4 regions of the Streptomyces sp. NBC_00986 genome follow, and region 1 is predicted to be linked to each of the others. Evidence: riboswitches for the same ligand, from Rfam matches in the RefSeq annotation. Region 1 holds a riboswitch; each other region holds the start of a gene.
What was found. A riboswitch is a leader RNA that binds a small molecule or an ion and turns the genes downstream of it on or off. The one in region 1 is predicted to bind cobalamin.
Positions count from the first base shown of each region.

Region 2: it holds a riboswitch for cobalamin, as region 1 does, so the genes downstream of both, metE (5-methyltetrahydropteroyltriglutamate--homocysteine S-methyltransferase) here and OG504_RS18950 (ribonucleoside-diphosphate reductase subunit alpha) in region 1, are expected to answer to the same signal.
Region 3: it holds a riboswitch for cobalamin, as region 1 does, so the genes downstream of both, OG504_RS50665 (ABC transporter substrate-binding protein) here and OG504_RS18950 (ribonucleoside-diphosphate reductase subunit alpha) in region 1, are expected to answer to the same signal.
Region 4: it holds a riboswitch for cobalamin, as region 1 does, so the genes downstream of both, OG504_RS40215 (cobalamin biosynthesis protein) here and OG504_RS18950 (ribonucleoside-diphosphate reductase subunit alpha) in region 1, are expected to answer to the same signal.

Region 1 covers NZ_CP108733.1:4,400,964-4,408,014, forward strand. The annotation lists gene mctP (monocarboxylate uptake permease MctP) at 1-1,442, shown strand, start outside; gene OG504_RS18945 (GNAT family N-acetyltransferase) at 1,563-2,069, shown strand; cobalamin riboswitch at 2,087-2,246, shown strand; gene OG504_RS18950 (ribonucleoside-diphosphate reductase subunit alpha) at 2,422-4,812, shown strand; gene OG504_RS18955 (ribonucleotide-diphosphate reductase subunit beta) at 4,812-5,825, shown strand; gene OG504_RS18960 (putative Ig domain-containing protein) at 6,124-7,051, shown strand, end outside.
Region 2 covers NZ_CP108733.1:3,003,182-3,010,232, reverse strand. The annotation lists gene OG504_RS13215 (cytochrome P450) at 1-278, shown strand, start outside; gene OG504_RS13210 (polysaccharide deacetylase family protein) at 280-1,014, opposite strand; gene OG504_RS13205 (histidine phosphatase family protein) at 1,174-1,758, opposite strand; gene metE (5-methyltetrahydropteroyltriglutamate--homocysteine S-methyltransferase) at 1,864-4,182, opposite strand; cobalamin riboswitch at 4,320-4,545, opposite strand; gene meaB (methylmalonyl Co-A mutase-associated GTPase MeaB) at 4,620-5,612, opposite strand; gene scpA (methylmalonyl-CoA mutase) at 5,609-7,051, opposite strand, start outside.
Region 3 covers NZ_CP108733.1:11,220,624-11,227,674, forward strand. The annotation lists gene OG504_RS50640 (CbtA family protein) at 1-224, shown strand, start outside; gene OG504_RS50645 (SAM-dependent methyltransferase) at 298-1,101, opposite strand; gene OG504_RS50650 (universal stress protein) at 1,178-2,026, opposite strand; gene OG504_RS50655 (SDR family NAD(P)-dependent oxidoreductase) at 2,157-2,960, opposite strand; gene OG504_RS50660 (LysR family transcriptional regulator) at 3,089-4,036, shown strand; cobalamin riboswitch at 4,160-4,373, shown strand; gene OG504_RS50665 (ABC transporter substrate-binding protein) at 4,427-5,488, shown strand; gene OG504_RS50670 (FecCD family ABC transporter permease) at 5,485-6,498, shown strand; gene OG504_RS50675 (ABC transporter ATP-binding protein) at 6,495-7,051, shown strand, end outside.
Region 4 covers NZ_CP108733.1:8,955,650-8,962,700, reverse strand. The annotation lists gene OG504_RS40240 (anion permease) at 1-471, shown strand, start outside; gene OG504_RS40235 (hypothetical protein) at 505-726, shown strand; gene OG504_RS40230 (helix-turn-helix domain-containing protein) at 1,005-1,871, shown strand; gene OG504_RS40225 (hypothetical protein) at 1,915-2,547, shown strand; gene OG504_RS40220 (DUF397 domain-containing protein) at 2,794-3,012, opposite strand; cobalamin riboswitch at 3,281-3,423, shown strand; gene OG504_RS40215 (cobalamin biosynthesis protein) at 3,523-4,464, shown strand; gene OG504_RS40210 (cobyric acid synthase) at 4,461-5,972, shown strand; gene cobN (cobaltochelatase subunit CobN) at 5,969-7,051, shown strand, end outside.

The DNA of each region.
Region 1 (7,051 bases):
TGCTCGGCGGCGACCTCTACACGGCGTATACGTTCGTGGCGGTCCCGGCGGCGGTCTACGCGGCGGGCGCGGCCGGCTTCTTCGCGGTGCCCTACACGATCCTCGTGTACCCGCTCATCTTCACGTTCCTGCCCCGGCTCTGGTCGGTGTCGCACAAGCACGGATACGTGACGACCTCGGACTTCGTGCGCGGCCGCTTCGGCTCCAAAGGTCTTTCGCTGGCGGTGGCGGTCACCGGCATCCTCGCGACGATGCCGTACATCGCCCTCCAACTGGTCGGCATCCAGGCCGTGTTGGACGTCATGGGCGTCGGCGGCAGCGCGAACTCCAACTGGTTCGTGAAGGACCTGCCGCTGCTGATCGCGTTCGCCGTGCTGGCGGCGTACACCTACTCGTCCGGCCTGCGCGCACCCGCGCTGATCGCGTTCGTGAAGGACGGGCTGATCTACATCGTGATCGCGGTGGCGATCATCTACATCCCGATCAAGCTCGGCGGCTTCGACGACATCTTCAGCGCGGCGGGCGCCAAGTTCAAGGCGGCGGGAACGGGCGGGCTCGTGCCCGCGCCGGCGGGCCAATGGACGTACGCGACACTGGCGTTGGGCTCGGCACTGGCCCTGTTCATGTACCCGCACTCGATCACCGCGACCCTGTCGTCCAAGAGCCGCAACGTGATCCGCCGCAACACCACGATCCTGCCGCTGTATTCACTGATGCTGGGCCTGCTCGCGCTGCTCGGCTTCATGGCGATCGCGGCCGGAGTCAAGGTCACCAACGGCCAGTTGGCGATCCCGCAGCTCTTCGAGAACATGTTCCCGGACTGGTTCGCGGGCGTGGCCTTCGCCGCGATCGGCATCGGCGCCCTGGTCCCCGCGGCCATCATGTCCATCGCGGCGGCGAACCTCTTCACCCGCAACATCTACAAGGACTTCATCAAGCCGGACGCAACCCCGGCCCAGGAGACAAAGGTCTCGAAGATCGTCTCCCTCCTGGTGAAGGTCGGCGCCCTGGCCTTCGTCCTGACGATGGACAAGACAGTCGCCATCAACTTCCAGCTCCTGGGCGGCATCTGGATCCTCCAGACCTTCCCGTCCCTGGTGGGCGGCCTCTTCACCCGCTGGCCCCACCGCTGGGCCCTCCTGGCCGGCTGGGCGGTCGGCATGATCTACGGCACCCTCGCGGCCTACGGCGTCGCCTCCCCGACCCAGGACCACTTCGGCGGCTCCTCCAAGAAGATCCCCGGCATCGGCGAAATCGGCTACATCGGCCTGACGGCGTTCGTGATGAACGTGGTGGTGACAGTGGTCCTCACCTTCGCCCTGAAGGCCTTCAAGGCTCCGGAGGGCGTGGACGAGACGAGCCCCGGCGACTACACGGCAGACGCGGGCGACCCGGGCGTGGAGGTAGAGCTACCTCCGGCAACAGCAGGGGCAACCCACTAGCGCAGGTGAGTGTGCCAACTTAAGGGGCGCGGGGAACTGCGCGACCAGCCACACACGACCCATAGCGGGCCACCGAGAGCACCCCCCTCGGCGGCCCGCTGTTCGTACACACTGACCCACATGGACATCCTCATCCGCCGAGCAATCCCCACCGAATACGACCCCCTCGGCACCCTCACAGCAGACGCCTACCTGACCGACGGCCTCCTCGACTACGGCGAGACCGACCCCTACCTCCCCGTGCTCAAGGACGTAGCAAGCCGAGCCGCAGCCGCCGAAGTCCTCGTCGTGGTGGACGGCGACCACCTCCTCGGCGGCGTCACCTTCGTCCCCGGCCCCGGCCCCGTCGCAGACATAGCGCGCCCTGGAGAGACGGAAATCCGCGCCCTCGCGATCGCCCGCACCGCCAGAGGCCGCGGCGCCGGCGAGGCCCTCGTCCGCGCCTGCATCGACCGCGCCCGAGCCACCGAGGGCTGCACGGCCGTAGTGCTGTCGACCCAGAGCTCCATGCACGCGGCCCACCGCATCTACGAACGCCTGGGTTTCGTCCGCACACCCGACCGGGACTGGAATCCCGTGCCACACCTGGACGATCTCACTCTGCTCACCTATCAACTGACGCTCTGAAACCGCCGCGACACAACATCTGGTGGTGCCACGACAGCCCGGCACAAGATGTATGCTCATGCTCGCTGTCGCCGCAGGGGAATCCGGTGCGAATCCGGAACTGTCCCGCAACGGTGTACTTACGTGCATATGCACGCATGGTCAGTCCGAGGACCTGCCGACGGCGCGCGTCCGGCCACCCGGCCAGGGCGCATGACGTCCGGGCCTCGTGGAGTGGGCCGGTGGACGCGACGCCCCGTGCGCTCGTGTACTGCCGCCTGCCCTCGGCGAGGCCCCGTGCCGAGCGAGGGAGAGCCCCACCGTGACCATCGCGCCAGCAGAGCCGGCATCAGCGACCCAGGCGAACGAGGCGATCGCAGCGACCGCGACCGGACCCGGAACCGAGCTTCCCGGAACGGTTGTTCAGGACGCCGACGGCCCCGGTACCGCGATCCTGCGGACCCTGACCGCGCTGACCGCCGACCTCCCCGACGCCGACCCCGGCCGGGTCGCCGCCGCCACGTTGCGCGGCCGGTCCGCGCACGCGGACCTGGCGGAACTGCGCGAGCTGGCGACGGAGGCGGCCGCCGGCCTCATCTCCGAGGACCCGGTCTACTCCCGCCTCGCCGCCCGGCTGCTGACGATCAGCATCGCCGCCGAGGCCGCCTCCCAGGGCGTCACGACGTTCACCGAGTCCGTCGCCGTGGGCCACCGCGAGGGCCTCATCGCCGACCGCACCGCCGAGTTCGCGACGCTGCACGCGGCCCGCCTCGACGCGCTGATCGCCGCCTCCTTCGATGAGGGCGCCGACGACCGCTTCGGCTACTTCGGCCTGCGCACCCTGTACAGCCGCTACCTCCTCCGCCACCCGATCACCCGCAAGGTCATCGAGACGCCCCAGCACTTCATGCTGCGCGTGGCCGCCGGTCTCGCGGAGGACGACTCGACCCGCGCCCTGGACGAAGTGGCCGCGCTCTACCGCCTGATGAGCCGCCTGGACTACCTCCCGTCCTCCCCCACGCTCTTCAACTCCGGCACCCGGCACCCCCAGATGTCGTCCTGCTACCTCCTCGACTCCCCGCTGGACGAGCTGGACTCCATCTACGACCGCTACCACCAGGTCGCCCGCCTCTCGAAGCACGCGGGTGGCATCGGACTGTCGTACTCCCGCATCCGCAGCCGGGGTTCGCTGATCCGGGGCACGAACGGGCACTCCAACGGCATCGTCCCGTTCCTGAAGACGCTGGACGCCTCGGTCGCCGCGGTGAACCAGGGCGGCCGGCGCAAGGGTGCGGCCGCGGTGTACCTGGAGACCTGGCACTCCGACATCGAGGAGTTCCTGGAGCTGCGGGACAACACCGGTGAGGACGCCCGCCGTACGCACAACCTGAACCTGGCGCACTGGATCCCGGACGAGTTCATGCGCCGGGTGAACGAGAACGGCGACTGGTCGCTCTTCTCCCCCGCCGACGTGCCCGAGCTGGTCGACCTGTGGGGCGACGAGTTCGACGCGGCCTACCGCAGGGCGGAGGCGCAGGGGCTGGCGAAGAAGACCATCCCGGCCCGTGACCTCTACGGCCGCATGATGCGCACCCTCGCGCAGACCGGCAACGGCTGGATGACCTTCAAGGACGCGGCCAACCGCACCGCCAACCAGACCGCCGAGCCGGGCCACACGGTCCACTCCTCGAACCTCTGCACGGAAATCCTGGAGGTCACGGACGACGGCGAGACGGCGGTCTGCAACCTGGGTTCGGTGAACCTGGGCGCATTCGTGGTCGGTGACGACATCGACTGGGAGCGTCTGGACGAGACGGTCCGCACGGCCGTCACCTTCCTGGACCGCGTGGTCGACATCAACTTCTACCCGACCGAGCAGGCGGGCCGTTCCAACGCCCGCTGGCGCCCGGTCGGCCTGGGCGCGATGGGCCTCCAGGACGTCTTCTTCAAACTCCGTGTCCCCTTCGACTCCCCGCAGGCGCAGGCCCTTTCCACCCGCATCGCCGAGCGCATCATGCTCGCCGCGTACGAGGCCTCCGCCGACCTCGCCGAGCGCAACGGTCCGCTCCCGGCCTGGGAGAAGACCCGCACGGCCCGCGGTGTCCTGCACCCCGACCACTACGGCGTGGAACTGACCTGGCCCGAGCGCTGGTCGGCACTGCGGGAACGTATCGCCCAGACCGGCATGCGCAACAGCCTGTTGCTGGCGATCGCCCCCACGGCGACGATCGCCTCGATCGCGGGCGTGTACGAGTGCATCGAGCCGCAGGTCTCGAACCTCTTCAAGCGCGAGACGCTCTCCGGCGAGTTCCTGCAGGTCAACTCCTACCTGGTCGACGAGTTGAAGCAGCTCGGCGTGTGGGACGCCCGCACCCGCGAGGCCCTGCGCGAGGCCAACGGCTCGGTGCAGGGCTTCAGTTGGATCCCGGAGGACGTCCGCGCCCTTTACCGCACGGCGTGGGAGATCCCGCAGCGCGGCCTGATCGACATGGCCGCCGCCCGCACCCCGTTCCTGGACCAGTCCCAGTCCCTGAACCTGTTCCTGGAGACGCCGACGATCGGCAAGCTCTCCTCGATGTACGCGTACGCCTGGAAGCAGGGCCTGAAGACGACGTACTACCTGCGCTCCCGCCCGGCGACCCGCATCGCCCGCGCGGCCCAGGCCCAGGCCCAAACCCCCATCCCCGTACAGCAGTTGACCCCCGACGAAGACGCGGTCGCCTGCTCCCTTGAGAACCCCGAGTCCTGCGAGGCGTGCCAGTAATGAGCTCCACCGAAAAGAACCTCCTCGACCCGGGCTTCGAGCTGACCCTCCGCCCCATGCGCTACCCGGACTTCTACGAGCGCTACCGGGACGCGATCAAGAACACCTGGACCGTCGAGGAGGTCGACCTCCACTCGGACGTCGCCGATCTCGCGAAGCTGACGCCGGGTGAGCAGCACATGATCGGGCGGCTGGTCGCGTTCTTCGCGACGGGTGACTCGATCGTGGCGAACAACCTCGTGCTGACGCTGTACAAGCACATCAACTCCCCCGAGGCGCGGCTGTACTTGAGCCGCCAGCTCTTCGAGGAGGCCGTGCACGTCCAGTTCTACCTGACGCTGCTGGACACCTACCTCCCCGACCCGGAGGACCGGGCGGCCGCCTTCGACGCGGTGGAGAACATCCCCTCCATCCGCGAGAAGGCCGAGTTCTGCTTCAAGTGGATCAACGAGGTCGAGAAGCTGGACAGCCTCCAGACCCAGGCCGACCGCCGTCGTTTCCTGCTCAACCTGATCTGCTTCGCCGCGTGCATCGAGGGGCTGTTCTTCTACGGCGCGTTCGCGTACGTCTACTGGTTCCGCAGCCGGGGTCTCCTGCACGGTCTCGCCACCGGCACCAACTGGGTGTTCCGCGACGAGACCATGCACATGAGCTTCGCGTTCGAGGTGGTCGACACCGTCCGCAAGGAGGAGCCGGAGCTCTTCGACGACCAACTCCAGCAGGAGGTGACCGACATGCTGCGCGAAGCCGTCGAGGCGGAGCTGCAGTTCGGGCGCGACCTGTGCGGTGAGGGTCTGCCGGGCATGAACACCGACTCGATGCGCCAGTACCTGGAGTGCGTCGCGGACCAGCGGCTCCAGCGGCTGGGCTTCGCTCCGGTCTACGGTTCCGAGAACCCCTTCTCCTTCATGGAGTTGCAGGGTGTGCAGGAGCTGACGAACTTCTTCGAGCGCCGCCCGTCGGCGTACCAGGTGGCCGTAGAAGGCACGGTCGACCTGGACGAGGACTTCTAGGACTCCCCTAGAGGACCGCCAGTCCCCTTTATCTGCCTCTTACTTCGCGGACGGCCCATGGAGCTTCCATGGGCCGTCCATGGAGTTTCTATGGAGCGGCAAAGTTCATGGGGCGCGTCTGTTCGCGGTCTCGTCACCCCGGCTACGTTCCACCCGTCCTGTTCATGTCATTCACCAATGACCCCACAGGACGCTCAAAGTGTCATGCCCATGACGATGCCATCTGCCGCCGCTACGCGCGTCACAGGCCTGCCACCACGCCGAGGAACCCCACTCCCACGATGGAGGCAGTACCCCCATGCGTGAAAAGCCCAGACGGAGTCTGCGAAGACTGCTGACCGCCGCCATACCCGCCCTCACCCTCAGCGTCTTCGGGCTCGTGGCGGCCTCCCCCGCCGACGCGCAGCCCGCCCCACAGGCCGCCGTCCAGTCCGCCCAGGTCTCCAAGGTCACCCAGAACTCCAAGGCCCTGACCGCCCCCGCGGCCCAGACCGTCCACTCGACCGGCAAGGCCGGGCAGAAGGTACCGACCGAGCGCCTCTGCGCGACCGCGGCCCCGGGTTCTGCATCCTGCTTCGCCCAGCGGCGCACCGACATCAAGCAGCAACTGGCCTCCGCCGTGCACGCGGACGCCGCGGCCGCGGTGTCCGGGCTGAGCCCGGCCAACCTGCACAGCGCGTACGCGCTTCCCTCGACCGGTGGCTCCGGCCTGACGGTCGCGGTGGTCGACGCGTACAACGACCCCAACGCCGAGTCGGACCTGGCCACTTACCGCTCGAACTTCGGCCTCTCCGCCTGCACCAAGGCGAGCGGCTGCTTCAAGCAGGTCAGCCAGACCGGCTCGACCACCTCCCTGCCGACGAACGACACCGGCTGGGCGGGCGAGGAAGCGCTCGACATCGACATGGTCAGCGCGGTCTGCCCGAACTGCAACATCATTCTGGTGGAGGCCACTTCGGCCACCGACGCCAACCTCGGCACCGCCGAGAACGAGGCCGTCACCCTGGGCGCGAAGTTCGTGTCCAACAGCTGGGGCGGCGACGAGGCCTCCACGCAGACCTCCGAGGACACCTCGTACTTCAAGCACCCGGGTGTCGCGATCACCGTCTCCTCCGGTGACGAGGCCTACGGCGCCGAGTACCCGGCAACGTCCCAGTACGTGACGGCAGTCGGCGGCACCGCGCTGTCGACGTCGTCCAACTCCCGCGGCTGGACCGAGTCCGTGT
Region 2 (7,051 bases), 1.4 Mb from region 1:
CAGGGCTGTTCGTCGCCTTCGGCGCGGCCAACCGCGACGAGAAACGCCATGCACACGCCGACACGTTCGACATCACCCGCACCCCTAGCCGCCACCTCGCCTTCGGCTTCGGCGTGCACAGCTGCCCCGGCTCCCAACTCGCCCGCGAACAACTCCGCCTCACCCTGGAGGAGTTGACGACCCGCCTACCTGGTCTACGGCTGGCACCGGACCGTCCGGTCACCATGCGCCCGACGATGATCCACCGCTCCCCGTACGCCCTGCACCTGGCTTGGTGACTCAGGGCCGGTACACCTTCCCCGGCTCCGCCTTCCCGGGCGCGAGGAGCTGCGGCACGGTCACGAACACGTACCCGCGCTCCTTCAGCGCGTCGATGATCCCGGGTACGGCGGGCACGGTGCCCTGGTACAGGTCGTGCAGCAGGATGATGCCGTCGCGGGAGGCCTGGGCGAGGACGCGCTTGGTGATGAGGGCGGAGTCGGTGGTGGCGTAGTCCTTGGCGGTGACGCTCCACAGGACCTCCGAGAGACCCAACTCCCTGCAGATCTTGTGCACTTCGTCGTCGGTGCGGCCCTGCGGCGGGCGCATCAGCGTGGGCCGTTTGCCGGTGATCCGCTCTATCGCGTCGTCCGTGCGGACCAGTTCGTCGCGTATCTGCGCGGGGGTTATTCGGGTCAGGATCTTGTGGTCCCAGGTGTGGCTGGCCACCTCGTGCCCCTCGGCCGCCATGCGCTCGACCAGCTCCGGGTACTTCTCGACGTGCCGCTTGCCGAGCAGGAAGAAGGTCGCCGGAACCTGCTTCTCCTTCAGGATGTCGAGCAACCGCGCCGAGTTCTCACTGGGCCCGGCATCAAAGGTCAGCGCGATGCACTTCACCTCACGACAGTCGACCGTCCCGAAACCGACCCGCGCGGTGGCGGAGGCGGCCTCGGCCCGGGCAGCGGCCGGCGCGGTCGTATCGAGCCTGGTACACCCGCTCGACCCCAGTCCCAGCACGGCAACCGCCACAAACATGCCGACGGCACGCAACCCGGCCCGGGGTCTTTCCCTCTTCTTACACAGAGCACTCAGTGATGGCATGCCGGGACTATACACAACGATTATACTCTGAGTGTATAGCGGGGCGGGGGTGGCCGGCCCAAGGGTCACTGCGGATTCGTGAGCCCTACTGCGTCACCGGTCCGCGGCCTCCGGGCTCAACACCCGCCCGAGTTGAAGATTCCATCGTCCGGCATGCCCGCTGAGTTCGGTCGCGGTCAACGGCCGTACGTCGAGCCGCCAGAAGGCGGGCCCGGGCGCGTCGAGGATCGTGACCGCCAGCGCCCGTACGAACTCCTGCTCGACCACGGCGATGGTCCTGCCCTCGAACTCCGCGGCTGCCTCCAGCCATCGGGCCGCCCGCTCGCACAACGCCCGCACCGACTCCCCGCCATGGGACATCGCGTCCGGGTCCGTCAGCCAGGACATCATCGCGTCCGGCTCCCGGATCATCACCTCGTCGAGCGTCAGGCCGCGCCAACGCCCCATGTCCAGCCCCGCCAACTCGGGCTCCTCCACGGCCGCCAGGCCGAGGGCGGACGCCGTCTCCCGGCAGCGCGTGGTGGGAGAGACCAGCACCCGGTCGGCCGCCCGGAGCGAACCGGCGAGGGACTCGGCACGGGCCGTACCGCGCCGGTCGAGTGAGGCGCCGTCGTCGAACCGGGTCTCCCGCAGGGACCGGTTCACCGCCGGCGAGATCAAGGTGATGCGGCTGGTCACTTCGGCGCTCCAGTTCTGCGGGCTGTGCGGGTCATCGTCTCCCATGCACCTCCAGGCGGGGGCGGCGGGGAGGACGTCCTCCCCGCCGCCCCCGCCACCATCGGGTCAGGAACCAGCCAGCTCCTCACGGACCGTGCGGGCCGCACCGACCAGGTTCTCCAGGGACGCACGGGTCTCGGGCCAGCCGCGGGTCTTCAGGCCGCAGTCCGGGTTGACCCACAGCCGCTCCGCCGGGATCGCCTCAAGTCCCTTGCGCAGCAGGGCCGCTGCTTCAGCCGTACTCGGGACGCGCGGGGAGTGGATGTCGTAGACACCCGGTCCCGCCTCGCGCGGATAACCGTGCTCGGCCAGCTCGCGGGCGACCTGCATGTGCGAGCGGGCCGCCTCCAGGCTGATGACGTCCGCGTCGAGGTCGTCGATGGCCCGCACGATGTCGCCGAACTCGGCGTAGCACATGTGCGTGTGGACCTGGGTCTCCGGACGGACACCGGCGGTGGTCAGCCGGAACGCCTCGGTGGCCCAGGCGAGATACGCCTCCCGGTCCGCCGCGCGCAGCGGGAGGGTCTCGCGCAGGGCGGGTTCGTCGACCTGGATGACCGAAGTCCCGGCCGCCTCAAGGTCGTTGACCTCGTCGCGCAGGGCGAGGGCGACCTGCCGGGCGGTGTCGCCGAGCGGCTGGTCGTCGCGGACGAAGGACCAGGCGAGCATGGTGACCGGCCCGGTGAGCATGCCCTTGACCGGGCGTGAGGTGAGGGACTGGGCGTACGTCGTCCAGCGGACCGTCATCGGTTCGGGGCGGGAGATGTCGCCGGCCAGGATCGGCGGGCGGACGTAACGGGTGCCGTAGGACTGGACCCAGCCGTGCTGCGTGGCGAGATAGCCCGTCAGCTGCTCGGCGAAGTACTGGACCATGTCGTTGCGTTCGGGCTCGCCGTGCACGAGGACGTCCAGGCCGGTCTTCTCCTGGAAGGAGATGACCTCGCCGATCTCCGCCTTGATCCGCTCCTCGTAACCGGCCCTGTCGATCCGCCGCGCTCTCAAGTCGGCCCGCGCGGTGCGCAGTTCGGCGGTCTGCGGGAACGAACCGATCGTGGTCGTCGGCAGCGGCGGCAGCCCGAGGTGCGCGCGCTGGGCGACGGTCCGCTCGTCGTACGGCTGGGAGCGGCGGGCGGCGGCGTCCGTGACCGCGGCGGCCCGGGCCCGTACGGCGGGATCGCTGGTGAGGGCCGAACCGGCGCGGGAGGCCAAGTCGGCGCGGTTGGCGGCGAGTTCGGCGGCGATCGTGTCGGTGCCCTGGGCCAGGCCCTTGGCGAGGGTGACGATCTCGGCCGTCTTCTGCCGCGCGAACGCGAGCCAGCGCAGGATCTGCGGCTCGATGTCCCGTTCGGCGGCGGCGTCGAGCGGCACATGGAGCAGCGAGCAGGACGCGGCCACGTCGACCCGGTCGGCAAGACCGAGCAACGTGCCCAGTGTGGCAAGGGACTTGGTGAGGTCGTTGCCCCAGACGTTACGGCCGTCGACGACACCCGCGATCAGCCGCTTGCCGGGCAGTCCGCCCACGGTGGCGAGGGCGTCCAGGTTGGCTGCGGCGGCCTCGGTGAAGTCCAGGGCGAGGCCCTCCACGGGCGCCTTCGCGAGGACCGGCAACGCGTCGCCGAGCCGGTCGAAGTACGAGGCCACCAGGAGCTTCGGCCGGTCCGTCAGGGCGCCGAGGTCGCGGTAGGCGCGGGTGGTGGCGTTCAGTTCGGCCGGGGTGCGGTCCTGGACCAGGGCGGGTTCGTCGAGTTGCACCCACTCCGCGCCCGCCGCGCGGAGGTCGGCGAGGACCTCGGCGTAGACGGGGAGCAGGCGGTCCAGGAGGGTCAGCGGTTCGAAGTCCGCGGACACCCCGGGTGCGGGCTTGGCGAGCAGGAGGTAGGTGACCGGGCCGACGAGCACCGGGCGGGCGGTCAGGCCCAGGGCGAGGGCCTCCTTCAACTCCGCCACCTGCTTGGTGGAGTCGGTGGCGAAGACGGTGTCCGGGCCCAACTCGGGCACGAGGTAGTGGTAGTTGGTGTCGAACCACTTCGTCATCTCCAGCGGCGCCACGTCCTGCGTGCCGCGTGCCATCGCGAAGTAGCCGTCCAGCGCGTCGAGTTCGACGGCGGTGCGGTGGCGTTCGGGGATCGCGCCGACCATGACGGTGGTGTCCAGGACGTGGTCGTAGTACGAGAAGTCGCCGGTCGGTACTTCGTGGATGCCTGCGTCGGCCAGTTGCTGCCAGTTGGTGCGGCGCAGGTCGGCGGCTGTGGTCCGGAGCGCGTCTGCGTCGACGCGGCCCTTCCAGTAGCCCTCGATGGCCTTCTTGAGCTCCCGGCTCTTGCCCTGGCGGGGGTAGCCGTAGACGGTTGCCCGTGCTGCCGCGGCTGCGGACTTCGGTGTCACGGAAATCTCCTTCGCGAGATATCTCCCTGGATCCCGGTGGCGGGACGTGGGTGCGAAGGTTCGTAGACCGGGGGATGGTGACCGCCCGTGTGTACGCCGACCCGCCCACGAGGTCACCGGGATTCCGCACGCGAATGCTTCGCGTGCGGGCAGGTGGCAGGTCTTCGGACTTGCGGGCACGTCCTCTTTTCGAACCGGAGGACACCTACTGGCCGTCGCTTCCCAGGTCCTGTGTGGGCCCAGTGCGTATGACGGCGGTCGTTCCTGCTTACCGCTGCGGGGCAGTCCCGGAGTTTCACCGGGTTCCCTCTTGCGACGCGTTCCGTCTGGCTGACGGGGCGAACCAGCTGCGTGGCCAGCCTAAAGGGTCTGGGGTGGGTGCGTCGATTTTTTGTCTGCGGGCCGGTGGGGGCTGGTCGCGCAGTTCCCCGCGCCCCTTAGGGCAAGTCGGTTGGCCGGGATTCGAAAGTTCGCAGGATTTCCTCTGCCGCCAGAGTCGCTGTCAACTCGCCGTCCCTGACCTGCTGTTCGAGCAAAGGCCCGAGCGCACGTACTGCCGGATCCGCGTGCAGGCGGCCCAACAGCTCTTCGCGGACCATCGTCCACGTCCAGTCCACCTGCTGCTCACTGCGCTTCGTCGCCAGGCGGCCCGTCGACTCCAGCAGTGAACGGTGTTGTTCGAGGCGCTCCCAGACCGCGTCCAGGCCGGTGCCCTCGCGTGCGCTGCAGCTCAGTACCGGCGGGGTCCAGGCCGCGTCGGCCGGATGCATCAGGCGTAGCGCGCCCGCCAACTCCCGTGCTGCGCTCTTCGCGTCGCGCTCGTGCGGGCCGTCCGCCTTGTTGACGGCGATGACGTCCGCCAGTTCCAGGACGCCCTTCTTGATGCCCTGTAGTTGGTCGCCGGTGCGGGCCAACGTCAACAGGAGGAAGGAGTCGACCATGTTGGCGACCGCTGTCTCCGACTGGCCTACGCCTACCGTCTCGACCAGCACGACGTCGTGGCCCGCCGCTTCCATCACCACGATGGACTCGCGGGTCGCTTTCGCCACGCCGCCCAGCGTGCCGGCGGTGGGGGAAGGGCGGACGAAGGCCGCCGGGTCCACGGCCAGGCGTTCCATGCGGGTCTTGTCGCCGAGGATCGAGCCGCCCGTGCGGGTCGACGACGGGTCCACGGCCAGCACCGCGACCCGGAAGCCTTGCGAGGTGAGGAGGGTGCCGAAGGCGTCGATGAAGGTCGACTTGCCTACGCCGGGTACGCCGCTGATACCGATCCGGCGGGCCTGGCCGCTGTGCGGGAGGAGTTCGGTCAGCAACTCCTGCGCCATGACCCGGTGTTGGGGCTTGGTCGACTCGACGAGGGTGATGGCGCGGGCGACCAGGGCGCGCTTGCCGTCGAGCACGCCCTTCACATAGGTGTCGAGCTCGATCACAGGGTGTGCCCGAGGTCGGCGGCCAGTCGCTGCACCAGGTCGTAGGCCGCGTCCGGGATCACCGTCCCGGGCGGGAACACGGCCGCCGCGCCCATCTCCAGGAGGGTGGGTACGTCCTGGGGTGGGATGACTCCGCCGACCACGATCATGATGTCCTCGCGGCCCTCCTCGGCGAGCGATTCCTTCAACGCCGGTACGAGGGTGAGGTGTCCGGCGGCGAGGGACGACACTCCGACGATGTGCACGTCCGCCTCCACGGCCTGGCGGGCCACCTCGCCGGGGGTCTGGAACAGCGGGCCGACGTCGACGTCGAAGCCGAGGTCGGCGAAGGCGGTGGCGATGACCTTCTGGCCGCGGTCGTGGCCGTCCTGGCCCATCTTGGCGACCAGGATGCGGGGGCGGCGGCCCTCGGACTCCTCGAACTCGGCCACGAGGGTGCGGGTGCGTTCCACGGACGGGGAGTCGCCGGCTTCGGTGCGGTACACACCGGCGATCGTACGGATCTGGCTCGCGTGCCGCCCGTACACCTTCTCCAGCGCGTCGGAGATCTCGCCGACCGTCGCCTTCGCGCGGGCCGCGTTGACCGCCAGCTCCAGCAGGTTGCCCTCACCGCCCGCCGCCCGGGTCAGGGCGTGCAGCGCGTCCTGGGTGGCCTGTTCGTCGCGCTCGGCGCGCAACCGCCGTAGTTTCTCGATCTGTTGGGTGCGGACGGAGGAGTTGTCGACCTTGAGGACGTCGATCTGCTCGTCGGTCTCCACGCGGTACTTGTTGACGCCGATGACCGGCTGGCGGCCGGAGTCGATGCGGGCCTGGGTGCGGGCCGCGGCCTCCTCGATGCGCAGCTTGGGGATGCCCGCGTCGATGGCCTTGGCCATGCCGCCCGCCGCCTCGACCTCCTCGATGTGCTGCCAGGCCCGGCGGGCCAGGTCGTACGTCAGCTTCTCCACGTACGCGCTGCCGCCCCACGGGTCGATCACCCGGGTGGTGCCGGACTCCTGCTGGATGAGGAGTTGGGTGTTGCGGGCGATGCGTGCCGAGAAGTCGGTGGGCAGCGCGAGGGCCTCGTCGAGGGCGTTGGTGTGGAGTGACTGGGTGTGGCCCTGGGTCGCCGCCATCGCCTCTACGCAGGTGCGCGTGACGTTGTTGAAGACGTCCTGCGCGGTCAGCGACCAGCCCGAGGTCTGTGAATGGGTGCGCAGGGAGAGGGACTTGGCGTTCTGCGGGTCGAACTGCTTGACCAGCTTGGCCCAGAGGAGACGGGCCGCGCGCATCTTCGCGATCTCCATGAAGAAGTTCATGCCGATCGCCCAGAAGAAGGAGAGCCGGGGTGCGAACGCGTCCACGTCCATCCCCGCCTCCCGGCCCGCCCGGATGTACTCGACCCCGTCCGCGAGGGTGTACGCCAGCTCCAAGTCGGCCGTCGCGCCCGCCTCTTGGAT
Region 3 (7,051 bases), 6.8 Mb from region 1:
CCACCGAGACACCACTGCCGCTGAAGGACGACAAGGGCAACATCGTCTACCCGGGCTTCCCCGCCGACGTGCTCTTCAACTTCCGCTTCTACTCGGTCGCGGCGCAGCTCATCCTCTGGACGGCCCTCGGCCTGATCTTCGCCCCCCTCGCCGAACGCCTCCTCAACCCGGCGCGCCCGGACGCCACCACGCCGACGCAGGAGCCGGACCCCGTCGCGGCGTAACGGCTTCTGCCACCTCTTCCACGGCGAGCGCGGTGATCGATGCGATCACCGCGCTCGTTCTATGACTTGGGTCTCACGGTTTGCGGGCGACTCCGACGTACAGCGGGATCCGGTCGGCTTCGCCGGACTGTGCTCCGGGCTCGGGGTGCCAGCCTGCGGCGAGTTCAATGCCGGGGGCGACAAGCTCAAGTCCCTCGAAGAAACCGGTGAATTCGGCACGTGACCGCACTTGGGCGGGCGTGCCGCCCCTGCGGTAGACCTCGACGACGCGCTCCCAGGTCTCCGGATCGAAGTCGCCCGTCGCGTGGGACAGAGCCAGGTAGCTCCCGGACGTAAGGGAGTTGAGCAGTTCACCCACGATGCGATGGGGGTCGTCCTCGTCCGCCACCAGGTGCAGGAGCGCGACCAGCGACAGGGCGATCGGCTGCTCGAAGTCCAGCTGCTCCTTCGCCGCCGCGAGGATCTTTCCCGGCTCGCGCACGTCGGCCTGGATGTAGGTGGTGCTGCCCTCCGGCGTGCTGTGAAGAAGCGCCTCGGCGTGCCTGAGGACTATCGGGTCGTTGTCCGCGTAGACCACGCGCGCACGGGGGTTGATCGCCTGGACCACCTGGTGAAGGTTCGGCCGGGTGGGTATTCCGGTGCCGATGTCCAGGAACTGGCTGATTCCCCGCTCCGCCAGCAGCCGCGAGGCCCGGTGCATGAAATCGCGGTTCACCCGCGCCATCTGCTTGACGGCGGGGAACAAGGAGATGACCTTCTCGGCGGCTTCCCAGTCGACGGGGTAGTTGTCCTTGCCGCCGAGGAAGTAGTCGTACATGCGGGCCGACTGGGGTCTGCCGGTGTCCACGTCGTCCGCGCTGAATCCTGCGTCCGTCACTTCGGTTCTCCTGTTGCCCAACGGCCTTTTTCACGAGGCGAGTTCAGGCCCGCGAGTGTAACGGGCGGAGCTGTTCTCATGTGCGGTGCGGGACTACGGCCACCGGGCACGCGGTGTGTTCCAGTACGGCGTGCAGGGTGGGCCCGAGGGTCCGGCCCGCGCGGCCGGTCACCAGCAGTTCCGCCGAGGCAGTGGCCGACGCCTGGACCAGGGCGGCCGCCGGGCTCTGGAGGCGGAGATCCTCGTAGACACCCACATGCGGATACTTCTCCCGCCAGGGCCGCAACGCGTCCGAGAAGCGTTGCGTCTCCTGGTCCTCCCAGCGGCCCCGGTCCTTCTCGGGCGGCGCGTACGGCATCCAGTGTTCGGCGGGCGAGGGCAGCCGCCAGGCGTGTACGACGTGCAGGCCGGTGTCGCGCCGGCAGGCGGCGTCGAAGGCGAAGTCGACGACGGCGCCCGGCAGTTCGCCGCCGTCGACGCCCAGCGTCACACCGTACGGTGACCGCCCGCGGCGGCTGTGGACGAACCCGCTCGGCACCAGCACCACCGGCCGCTCGGAGCGCTCGGCGACCCCGTGGGCCACGGAACCGAGGGCCAGGCCCGCGAAACCGCCCGTACCGCGCAGCCCGAGGACCGTGCAGTCGGCCTCGGCGGTCAGGGGGAGCAACGTCGGCACGGCCTCCCCGGTGAGGGTGACCACCTCGGCCCGAAGTTCGGGGTGGTCCTTCGTGAGCGACGTGACGAGAGCGTCGGGAGAGGGCTCGCGGAAGTAGGGCCAGGTGGTGAGGAGTTGATCGTCGGGGAGCGTCGAGACGTGTACGACCCGCAGGGGAAGGTCACGCAACTCGGCTTCCGTCGCTGCCCAGTCGGCCGCGACGCGACCGTCCGGGGAACCGTCGACACCGACAACGATCGTTTGGGACATGGCCGTTGGACCTCCACGCGTACGAGTCGAGGCACCCTACGATCCGCCGCACGGGGCGTGCCGCACAGGGGTCGGACGGAACCGGAGAGAAGCCGAACGGCCTGTTCGGTGAATGGGCTTGAGCCATTGCTCAGCCGAAAGCGGCCAGGGAGACCGGCTGCCACTGGCGCCAAGTGCTCAACCGCTCCTCGTACAGCGCGGCGACATCGGTGAAGGACCTGCCGAGGAAGATCCTCAGTGGGGGTTTGTCCGCGTCGACGATCCGGAGGATCGCGTCGCGGGTCGCGTGGGGGTCGCCGACCTCGAAATCCGGTGCGGTGGCCGTGCGGACCTCGGCGTAGTCCGGGTGCGGCTCGCTGTGCCGGGCGCCGCGGTCCAGCCAGTCGGTGGCGTAGGGGCCGGGCTCGACATTGGTGAGGTGGATGCCGAAGGCTGCCACCTCCTGCGCCAGGGACTCCGACAATCCCTCAAGAGCCCACTTGGAAGCGTGGTACGCACCGATGCCTGGGAACGCGCGTACGCCGCCCTCACTGGTGACCTGCAGGATCCTGCCCGATCGTTGGGCCCGCATGAAGGGCAGTACGGCCTGAGTGACCCAGACCGCGCCGAAGAAGTTGGTCTCCATCTGAGCCCGGAGTTCGTCCTCCTCCAATTCCTCGACCATGCCGAAATGCCCGTAGCCGGCATTGTTGACGGCGACGTCCAGCGAACCGAAACGCGCGTGGGTACGCCCCACCGCCGCATGCACCGCGGCACGGTCGGTGACGTCGAGGGGCATCGGCAGTACGGCGTCCCCGTACCGCTCGACCAGAGGAGTCAGTCGGCTGACGTCCCGAGCTGTCGCCGCGACACGATCGCCGCGTTCGAGCGCGGCCTCCGCCCACTCGCGGCCGAACCCCCTTGAACTCCCCGTGATGAACCAGGTCTTCGCCATGATCAGTGCTCCCTGTGGGTGGTGGATCACTTGCTCCTGCCACTCCATCGTGCTGCCGTGCCAGCCATTCCACCAGCGATGATCTCGCACATGAGACATGCGTTCCTGGAATGTGTCAGGATGTCGGCATGGCCGAATTCACCCTCATCGGTCTGCGTGTCGTCCAGGCCGTGGTCGACACCGGATCGTTCACCGCCGCGGCCGACGCGCTCGGATACACGCAGTCGGCGGTGTCCCGTCAGGTGGCGGCGATGGAAACTGCCGCGGGCGCGCCGTTGTTCGTCCGGGGCGCCCGCGGGGTTGCCCCATCGCCGGCGGGCACGGTGCTCGCCCGCCGAGCCGCGACGGTCCTCAACGAGATCGACGCGGTCGGTACGGACCTCGCCGGGCTGCAGGACCACCTCACCGGACGCGTCGCCGTCGCCGCGTTCCCGGCGGCCGCCGCCGTGCTCGTCCCCAGGGCGTTGGCCCGCCTCCGCGACGAACACCCGGGCCTGATCGTCGAGTTGGGCGAGGCCTCCTCTCCCACGCAGCTCCGCCAACTCCGCGCCCACCGCATCGACATCGCGGTGATCGGCGTGGGACCGGACCTGCCCGCCTACGACTTCGAGGGACTCTCCCGCGAACTGCTCCTGGACGGCGGCCTGTTGCTCGCCGTGCCCGCCGACCATCGGTTCGCCGGCCGGGGAACCGTCCCCGTGACCGGCCTGAGGGACGAAGCCTGGATCGTCGGCAAGGGCCTGCGCGACGACCCCCAGTTCGGCGCCTGGCCGACGCTCGACCACCCGCGGATCGCCTACGCCGCCCGCGAATGGCCCACCCGCCTGGGACTTGTCGCCGCCGGTCTCGGCATCGCCGTACTGCCCGAACTCACCGCCCCGGCCGTCCCCACGGGCGTGCGTACCGTCCAGGTCGACGACCCCGCCTGGCTCGGCCGCGCCACCGTCGCCGTCACGGTCCGCGACCGTGCTCCCGAAGTGACGGCCACGGTGGAGGCGCTCCGCCGTGAGGCCGTCGGGCTTCGTGCGGCGCGGCACAACACCGCACCGGGCAAGGACGTACGCACCGCGACGTGACCGCATCGGCATCGCCCGCCACTTCGTCGCCGCGCTGATTCTGCCGTGCGCCGCCTTCTGCGTCGCGGTCCGTACGGCGGCACCTTCCCACCGCACCCCGCAGCGGGAGCCGACCGCCGATCTTGATAGGTTGTGCGGGCCAGTCGTGCCACAACCGAGGCCAGGGAATCCGGTGAAAATCCGGAACTGACGCGCAGCGGTGAGGGGGACGGGCGGGGCATCAGACGCCACTGGGGCGACGCGGGCCGGCCGAAGGAGCCGGTGTGTGACGCGCCGGGAAGGCGCCCCGTCCGGACGAACCCGAGTCCGAAGACCTGCTGGCGCCTTCTCGCCCTCGGCGAGGGGGAGTTCGTAGGCCAGGCTCCGCGTTCGAGCCCCGACAGGCAAGGCATGCCCGTGATCCGTACCGCCCCCGTCCCGCTGCGCCGCCGCACCGCGGCACTCCTCGTCGCGCCCGCCCTGCTGCTCACCGCGTGCGGCGGATCGGACGGCGACCGTGCCGACGGCGAGACGGAGAAGTCCGCCGCGGGCTTCCCGCTCACCCTCACCGACTGCGGGCAGAAGGTCACCCTGAAGTCGGCCCCCGATCGGGTCGTCTCCCTCAACCAGGGCACCACCGAGATCCTGCTCTCCCTCGGCCTCGCCGACCGCATCGTCGGTACCGCCACCTGGACCGACCCGGTGCTCAAGGGCCTGGAGAAGGCGAACGCGACCGTGCCGCGCCTCGCCGACAACGCGCCCTCCTTCGAGAAGGTCCTCGACGCCGAACCCGACTTCGTCACCGCCTCCTTCGTCTCGACGCTCGGCAAGGGCGGAGTCGCGACCCGCGAACAGTTCGAGAAGCTGGGCGTGCCGACGTACGTCTCGCCGTCCGACTGCGCGGGCAAGGACAACGACAGCGGCGGCGACGGTTCGCGCAGCACACCGCTCACCCTCGACAGCGTCTACGGCGAGATACGCGACCTGTCACGCGCGATGGGCGTGCAGGCGCGCGGCGACCAGCTCGTGGCCCAGCTGAAGGCGCGGGTGACCAAGGCCACCGCCGGCCTCGACGCCTCCGGCACCTCCCTCATGTACTGGTTCGCCAACTCCCAGTCGCCCTACCTGGCCGGCTGCTGCGGCGCCCCCGGCGCCATCACCCGCACCGTCGGCGCCGAGAACGCCTTCTCCGACACCCACGACGAGTGGCCCCAGATCAACTGGGAGACCGTCGCCGACCGCGACCCCGACGTCATCGTCCTCGGCGATCTGACCCGTAAGTCGCAGACGGCCGAGACCGCCAACGCGAAGATCCACTTCCTGGAGACCAACGCCGCCACCCGCAACCTCACCGCCGTCAAGAAGAAGCGGTACATCCTGCTCAGCGGCCAGGCGATGAACCCCTCCGTCCGCACCGTCGAAGGGATCGAGCAGGTCGCCGCCGGCCTGCGCGACTTCGGACTCGCCAAGTGACTCTCCGCACCCTGATGTTGACGGGCGGCGGGCTGGTCGCGCTGCTGGTCTCCGTGGCCTTCGCGGTGACCATCGGTCCGGCCGACATCTCCACGGCCGACGTGTGGGCGTCGGTCGCGGCCCACCTCGGCGGCGGCGACAGCTCGCTCGCCCCGCTCCGGGACGGCATCGTCTGGGACCTGCGCATGCCCCGCACACTGCTCGCGGCCGTCTGCGGAGCCGGGCTCGCGCTGTGCGGTGCGGTCATGCAGTCCCTGCTGCGCAATCCGCTGGCGGACCCGTTCGTGCTCGGCGTGTCCTCCGGGGCGTCCACGGGGGCGGTCGCTGTCGTCGTGCTCGGCGTGGGCGGCGGGGCCGTGTCGCTGTCGGCGGGCGCGTTCGTCGGTGCGCTGCTCTCCTTCGGGCTGGTGATGCTGCTCAGCCACAGCCTCGGCGCGAGCATGGACCGGGTGGTGCTGTCCGGCGTGGCGGCCATGCAACTCTTCTCCGCGCTCACGTCGTTCACGGTGCTGACGTCGGCCGACGCCGAGACCACCAAGGGCGTGCTGTTCTGGCTGCTCGGCTCGCTCTCCGGCGCCGACTGGGGTCAAGTGGTGCTGTGCGCGGGCGCGTTGGCCCTCGTCCTGGTCGTATGCCTCGGCCATGCCACCACGTTGGACGCGTTCGCCTTCGGCGAGGAGGCGGCAGCCGGCCTCGGCGTGAACGTGGCCCGCGCCCGGCTGATCCTGCTGTGCGCCACGGCCCTGCTCACCGCCGTCCTCGTCAGCTGCGCCGGGGCGATCGGCTTCGTCGGCCTGGTCCTGCCGCACGTCACCCGCGCGTTGACCGGTTCCGGGCATGTACGACTGCTGCCGGTCACCGCGCTGACCGGAGCCGTCTTCCTGGTGTGGGTGGACACCCTCGCCCGTACCGTCGTCGATCCCCAGGAGGTACCGGTGGGGGTGGTGACGTCACTGATCGGCGTACCCGCGTTCGTGGTCGTGCTGCACCGGGGCCGGAGGAAGACATGAGCACCCCCGCCCCGGAGTCCGGCCTGCACGCGGACCGGGTCGCCCGCCGCACCGACGGCCAACTCATCGTCGACGGCGTCACGCTCGTCCTGCGACCGGGAGAGACCGTCGGCCTGCTCGGCCCCAACGGATCAGGAAAATCAACCCTGTTGCGGCTGCTGGCCGGGGTCCTCCCCACCTCCACCGGAGTCGTCACGCTGGACGGGCGCCCGCTCCCCGAAGTCGGGCGCCGCGCGACCGCCCGCCGTATCGCCACCGTCGAGCAACACACGCACACCCAGACCGAGTTGACCGTCCGCGAGGTCGTCGCCCTCGGCCGCATCCCGCACCGCCGCGCCTGGTCACCGGCGTCGGCCGCCGACGCCCGAGCCGTCACCGAGGCCCTCGAACGCGCCGGACTGACCGACCGGGCCGCCCAGTCCTGGCACACCCTCTCCGGCGGCGAACGCCAACGCGCCCAGATCGCCCGCGCGTTGGCCCAGGAACCCCGCGAACTCCTGCTGGACGAGCCGACCAACCACCTCGACATCCAGCACCAGTTGGACCTCCTCGA
Region 4 (7,051 bases), 4.6 Mb from region 1:
AGCGCCGCCGCGGTCATCCTGGCCTCCTCGCACATCGGCTTCTCGCTCTCCACCACGCACGCCGTCTCCGGCTCGGTGATGGGCGCGGGCCTGGGCCGCAAGGGCGGTGTCGTCCGCTGGTCGACCGCCACCCGGATGTTCGTCGCCTGGGGCCTGACACTCCCGGCCGCCGCCCTGGTCGGCGCGCTCGCCGAGTCCGTGACCGACCTCGGCGACTGGGGCACCGCGCTGGTGGCCGTCTTCCTGGTCGCCTCCAGCACCGCCATCTGGCTGCTCTCCCGCCGCCAGGTCGTCGACGCCTCGAACGTCAACGAGATCGACGAACCGGCCGGCGTGGTCACCACCGCGATCGCCGCCGTGACCCCGCCGCCCCCGTCGGTCGCCCTCTCCGAGGGCCTGTCGGCGACGATCCCCTCCCCGCCCACCCTCGCGAAGTCCGACCCGGCGACACCGCCGGCCGCCGCCGTCTGAGCCCGCGCCCCGGACACGAAGGAACGAATCAGCATGCACATCGACTGGGCAGCCCTCGGCTCCGTCTTCGGCGTCAGCCTCGTGGCCACCGTCTCCCTGGTGGCGGTCTTCACCCTCGGCATCGTCGGCCTCTCCCGCCGCGAACGCGCCACCGCCCAGGGCGATTCCGCGACCCTCGCCCTGACCGGCGCCTACGCCTGCTTCGCGGCCTGCACGGCGGCGGTGGCGTACGGGATCTATCTGATCGTGGCCTGACGCCACAACTCGAAATCCCGGGAGGCCCGACCATTGGTCGGGCCTCCCGGGATTTATGCGTTCACGCCACGCCACGCCCCGCCTTGCCGCGTGGCAGACGGGCAGGCCCCAACCAGCCGAAACTCGATCCGACATGTGTCATATCGGAGTGCTCCCATCTGATAGGCTCACGTTGACGCAAGGCCAGTGGACAGGCAGCACTTTGCCACATATCGATGGGCCTGTACTCACATGACAGCAGGCGCCGCCGACTCGCAATGAGGACCAAAGGAAGAGTCATGCGCAGGGAAGTGGACCCGAGCCTGAATCGCCGCAAGCTCCGCATCGCACTGCGCCGAGCACGTGAGGCAGCCGGTCTGTCCCGGGAAGAGGCCGCAGGTCAGGTGGATTGGTCCGTCTCGAAACTCAACCGCATCGAGACAGGGACGGTCAGTGTCGCCCTGACCGACCTGCGCGCCCTCGTGCAGTTGTACCGCCTGGAAGATCCCGAGACGGTGGACGACCTGGAGAACGCCGCCCGCAACTCCAAGGGTCAGTCGTGGTGGGCGCCCTTCGCGGGTCTCTCCGCTCCGCGCTTCTACGAGTACCTTGGCTTCGAGACGGCCGCCACGTCGTTGCGTACGTACCACCCCGTCGTCATTCCCGGCCTGCTGCACACCGAGGAGTACGCGGACGCCCTGGCAGTGCCCGAGCTGCCCGACGCCGTCTTCCGGCGCAAGATCGTCGAGTTCCGCACCGCCCGACAGGAGCGGGTCTTCGACGAGGACACCGGCATCGACCAGTTGCACTTCGTGGTGGACGAAGCGGCTCTACGGCGCAGAATCGGTGAACCCGACGTCATGCGTCGACAGTTGCAGCACCTCAAGAACATGGCTGAGCATCCGCGCGTCACCCTTCAGGTACTGCCGTTCTCGGCCGGTGCCCTGTTGAGCACACAGACCGCGTTCGTCCTGCTCAGCTTCAAGGACGAGGAAGACCTGATCTACCTCGAGTTCTCCCAGGCCGGCTCGATCGCCACCCGGGACAACTTCGAACTCGTGGCCAATTTCCAGGACTCCTTCGAGCAGTTGCGGAATCTCGCCTACAGCGGGACCCAGGCACTCGATCTGATCGACGATGCCAAGGAAGCCTTCAGCGTGGTCTGACCCGGAGCCCCACGGCTCGGGCACAGCAGGGGGAGGGCCGGCAATGCCGCTCTTCGATTGGCAAGGGCTCGTGCGGCACTTCCTCACTGCCCTGTCCGCTGCCCGCAGCCCTGATCAAGCCGCCTCCGGCGACACACACGCCACCAGAGCATCATCACCACCCGCGACCCCAGCAACACCAGACTCCCTTCAAAGCGAGACCTCCAGCGAGAACCCGCCGGTCCAGGAGGAGTGGAACCACCCCACGGTCCACGACCTCTTCGCTGTGGGCATGAAGGACGAAGGCCAGGCCAAAACGCTGGACGGCCTCCTGGAAGCAGAGCATGAGCGCGGGCTCCGCACCAGGGACCAGGAGCTGAGGGGCTTCCTGGCCAAAAGTGGCTGTCTCACTCTGTGCACCGCGCTCATCGTGGGAAGCCTGGTGATATCAGTGCACATCGCAAAGGGCATCGATCTCCACCACGTCAGGCTCTCGCCCACCACACACGTAGCACTGGTCTCGGCGGGCAGCGCGTTCCTGACCGGGACGATCGGATGGCTCATACGCAGGCTGCGGGATCGCCGTGAACCGCAGGCGAGGAGGAGAACCGGGAATCTCAACGACCGGACGGAGAACGACGGTCGGCCCTCGGGCGGGAGGCGAACCGATGACCCGCAGCAAGGCAATGGAAGCTGACCGGCGCGAACCCCCATGCCACCCCGGCCCCCGCCGCGACTACCGCCGAAGTGACGATCCAGACCGTGAACCGCTCATGGACTCCGTCGAAGAGCAGGGAGGTCAGGGCCCCGGCAGCCGTGGCAACGGCTCCGCACACGGCGCAGTACGACAACAGCGCGAGCCGTTTCCGCTCGGCAGGAATCCCACTGCCCGGCGGCGGTCGTTCACTCTCGGCCCCCATTTGTGCCCCCAGCCTCTCGCGGCTCACGCTGGACGGGTTGCGTCGCCATCGGCTCTGCCCGCTGCCACCGCCGTCACAAACGTGGACCACGCCATACGGGTCACGACCATGTGTTGCTGCGCGTGATTCTTGGAGTCCCGCACCCACACCTCGCCTCCGGGATGGGCGACCTCGACGCACTCTCCGGTCGGATTGGTGTAGCTGCTCTTCTGCCAACGCCACGCGGATGCCCGGTCGGCCACACCGCCTCCCCCATGTCGAGCCTCAACCCCTGTCGCGGCGCACCCGCCCGGTCGATGCAGACTAGTCCCGGACGGCAAAGGCACGACACCTAGTTCCCGGATTGACCGCACCAGGACCGAACCGGACGGGACCCGCCCCGGATGTTCTGTGCCGCTCCCTTGTCGTTGTGTCCAATTCTACGAATTGGACAGGCGCTGCCTAGCCTGAATCCGGACCTAGTGTGGGCATCAGCACACTCCGTCCCCGCAGGTCAACAGCAAGTTGACGGCCCTTCCAACAGCATGGTGGACTGCCGGAGCCATATACGGCGGCAGGAGAGGAAGCCGGTGTGAATCCGGCGCGGTCCCGCCACTGTCACCGGGGTAGACACCCCCGGGAGCCAGGAACTCTCACCGCCGGTCTCGTCGAACCAGGGCGTGGACACCCTGAGTGAGGACATATCGCCATGCTCGGCTGCCGTTCGAGGTCCCGCACCATCCCCGTGTCCGACCCAGCGATCGGCTGACCCGATGCGTGCCGATCGCGTCTTCGCGTACGGCGCCGCCGCCGGCCTCCTCGGCGACCACCTCCTCGGCGATCCCCGCCGCGGGCATCCGGTCGCCGCGTTCGGCCGTGCCGCCGGTGCCGTGGAACAGGTGCTGTGGCGCGACCACCGAGGCTGGGGCGCCCTGCACACCGCCGTGTGCGTCGGTGGCACCATCGCCCTCGCCGCCGCGGCCAGTTCGGCCCTACGACCGTCTCGTACGGCCTCTGCCGCCCTCACCGCCGCCGCCACCTGGGCCGTCGTCGGCGGGACCTCCCTCGCGCGCGAGGCCGGGGTCATCGGGCGCGCGCTGGAGGCCGGGGACATCGACGGTGCGCGGGCACGGCTCCCCCACCTCTGCGGGCGGGACCCGCAGTCCCTCGACGCCGACGGGATCGCCCGTGCCGTCGTCGAGTCCGTCGCCGAGAACACGTCCGACGCGGTCGTCGGCGCCCTGGTCTGGGGCGGCATCGCGGGCGTCCCGGGCCTGCTCGGCTTCCGGGCCGTGAACACGCTCGACGCGATGGTCGGCCACAAGTCGCCCAAGTACCGCCGCTACGGCTGGGCTTCGGCCCGCCTCGACGATGTCGCCGGCTGGCCGGGCGCCCGCCTCACCGCGACCCTCGCGACCGTCGCGGGCGACGACCCGCGCGGAGCGGCACGCGCCTGGCGCACCGACGCCGGCAAACACCCCAGCCCCAACGCCGGCCCCGTCGAGGCCTCCTTCGCGGGAGCCCTCGGCGTACGGCTCGGCGGAACGCTCTCCTACGGCGGCCGGGTCGAGCACCGGCCCGTGCTCAACGGCGACGGACGCCCCGTCGCCGTACCGGACATCGCGCGGGCCGTACGCCTGTCCCGGCGCGTCGGTCTGCTCGCGCTCGGCGTCAGTGTCGCCGGGCGGCTCCTCGTGAAGGGACGGAAGTCATGAGCGGCGGTGGGCTGTTGGTGGCCGGGACCACCTCGGACGCCGGCAAGAGTGTCGTCACCGCCGGGATCTGCCGGTGGCTGGTGCGCCAGGGCGTGAAGGTCGCGCCGTTCAAGGCGCAGAACATGTCCCTGAATTCGTTCGTGACGCGGGAAGGGGCGGAGATCGGGCGGGCCCAGGCCATGCAGGCACAGGCCTGCCGCATCGAGCCGACCGCGCTGATGAACCCCGTCCTCCTCAAGCCGGGCAGCGACCGCAGCAGCCAAGTCGTCCTGATGGGCAAGCCAGTTGGCGAGATGAGTGCCCGCGGCTATCACGGCGGGCGCCAAGAGGCGCTGCTCGGCACGGTGTTGGACTGTCTCGCCGAGTTGCGGGGCACGTATGACGCGGTGATCTGTGAGGGCGCCGGCAGTCCCGCCGAGATCAATCTGCGGCGGACCGACATCGTGAACATGGGCATCGCGCGAAATGCCCAACTGCCCGTGCTCGTCGTCGGCGACATCGACCGCGGGGGCGTCTTCGCCTCCTTCTTCGGAACCGTGGCGCTGCTCAGCCCCGAGGACCAGGCCTTCGTCGCCGGGTTCCTCGTCAACAAGTTCCGGGGCGATGTCTCGCTGCTGGAACCGGGGTTGGAGATGCTCCTCGGCCTCACCGGGCGCCGGACCTACGGCGTGCTGCCGTTCCAGCACGGGCTCGGGATCGACGAGGAGGACGGGCTGCGGATCTCGCTGCGCGGCACCGTGCGCGAGTCGAACACCGCGCCGCCGGTCGGCGAGGACGTGCTGCGGGTCGCCGTCTGCGCGATCCCCCTCATGTCCAACTTCACCGACGTGGACGCTTTGGCCGCCGAACCGGGCGTCGTGGTGCGGTTCGTGGACCGGCCGGAGGAGCTGGCCGACGCGGACCTCGTCGTGATCCCGGGGACCCGGGGCACGGTGAAGGCGCTGGAGTGGCTGCGGGAGCGGGGACTTGCGGACGCCCTCGTGCGCAGGGCGGCCGAGCAACGGCCAACACTCGGGATCTGCGGCGGCTTCCAGATCCTCGGTGAGCACATCGACGACGAGGTCGAGAGCCGGCAGGGGTCGGTCGACGGGCTCGGAGTTCTGCCGCTGCGCGTACGGTTCGCGCGCGAGAAGACCCTCACCCGGCCGGTGGGCGAAGCCCTCGGCGAGCCGGTCGAGGGGTACGAGATCCATCACGGGGTCGCCCAACTCACCGGCGGAGAAGCCTTCTTGGACGGCTGCCGGGTCGGTCAGACCTGGGGCACCCACTGGCACGGCTCGCTGGAGTCGGACGGGTTCCGGCGGGCGTTCCTGCGCGAGGTGGCGGCCGCCGCGGGCCGCCGGTTCGTGCCGGCGCCCGACACCTCGTTCGCCGCGCTGCGCGAGGAGCAGCTGGACCGGCTCGGCGACCTCATCGAACAGCACGCGGACACGGACGCGCTCTGGCGACTCATCGAGTCCGGCGCGCCGCAAGGACTGCCTTTCATTCCACCGGGAGCGCCCGCATGAGCACAGTGTTGTTGTTGTCGACCGCCGACACGGATCTGCTGGCGGCCCGGGCCTCCGGCGCCGGGTACCGGATCGGCAACCCGTCCCGGGTGGACGCGGCGGAGGAACTCCCCGCCCTGATCTCCGGTTCGGACATCGCCGTCGTACGACTGCTCGGCGGCAAGCGTGCCTGGGAGGACGGGCTCGCCGCACTCAAGGCCTCGGGCATCCCGACCGTTCTGCTGGGCGGAGAGACCGTCCCCGACGCCGAGTTGATGGCCGAGTCGTCGGTACCGGCCGGTGTCGTCGCTGAGGCACTGCGCTACCTCGTCGAGGGCGGCCCTGACAACCTCACCGAACTCGCCCGGTTCCTCTCGGACACCGTGCTGCTCACCGGCGAGGGCTTCGAAGAGCCGCAGAAGATGGCCGAGTTCGGCGTCCACGGCGAGCGCGCCCACGTCGAGGGCCGCCCCACGGTCGGCGTGCTCTTCTACCGGGCACACCACCTCTCCGGCAACACCGCCTTCGTGGACACCCTCTGCGAGCAGATCGAGGCGAAGGGCGCCAACGCCCTTGCCGTGTACTGCGGTTCACTGCGCGGCGCCGACTCCGGGCTGTACGAGATCCTCGGCACGGCGGACGCCCTGATCGCCACCGTCCTCGCCTCCGGCGGCACCCACGCCTCCCAGGCCTCGGCGGGCGGCGACGAGGAGGCCTGGGACATCGGCGCCCTCGCCGACCTCAACATCCCTGTGCTGCAAGGACTTTGCCTTACGTCGTCCAAGGCGGCCTGGGACGACTCCGCCGCCGCCCTCTCCCCCATGGACGCGGCGATGCAGGTCGCGATCCCGGAGTTCGACGGCCGCCTCATCACCGTCCCCTTCTCCTTCAAGGAGCAGGGCCCGGACGACGTCCCGGTCTACGTCGCCGACCCCGAGCGGGCCGCGCGGGTCGCCGGAATCGCCGTACGGCACGCGAAGTTGAAGCACAAGCCGAACGCTGAGAAGAAGCTCGCGGTCGTCTTCACCGCCTACCCGACGAAGCACTCGCGGGTCGGCAACGCGGTCGGTCTGGACACGCCCGCTTCTGCGATTCGAGTG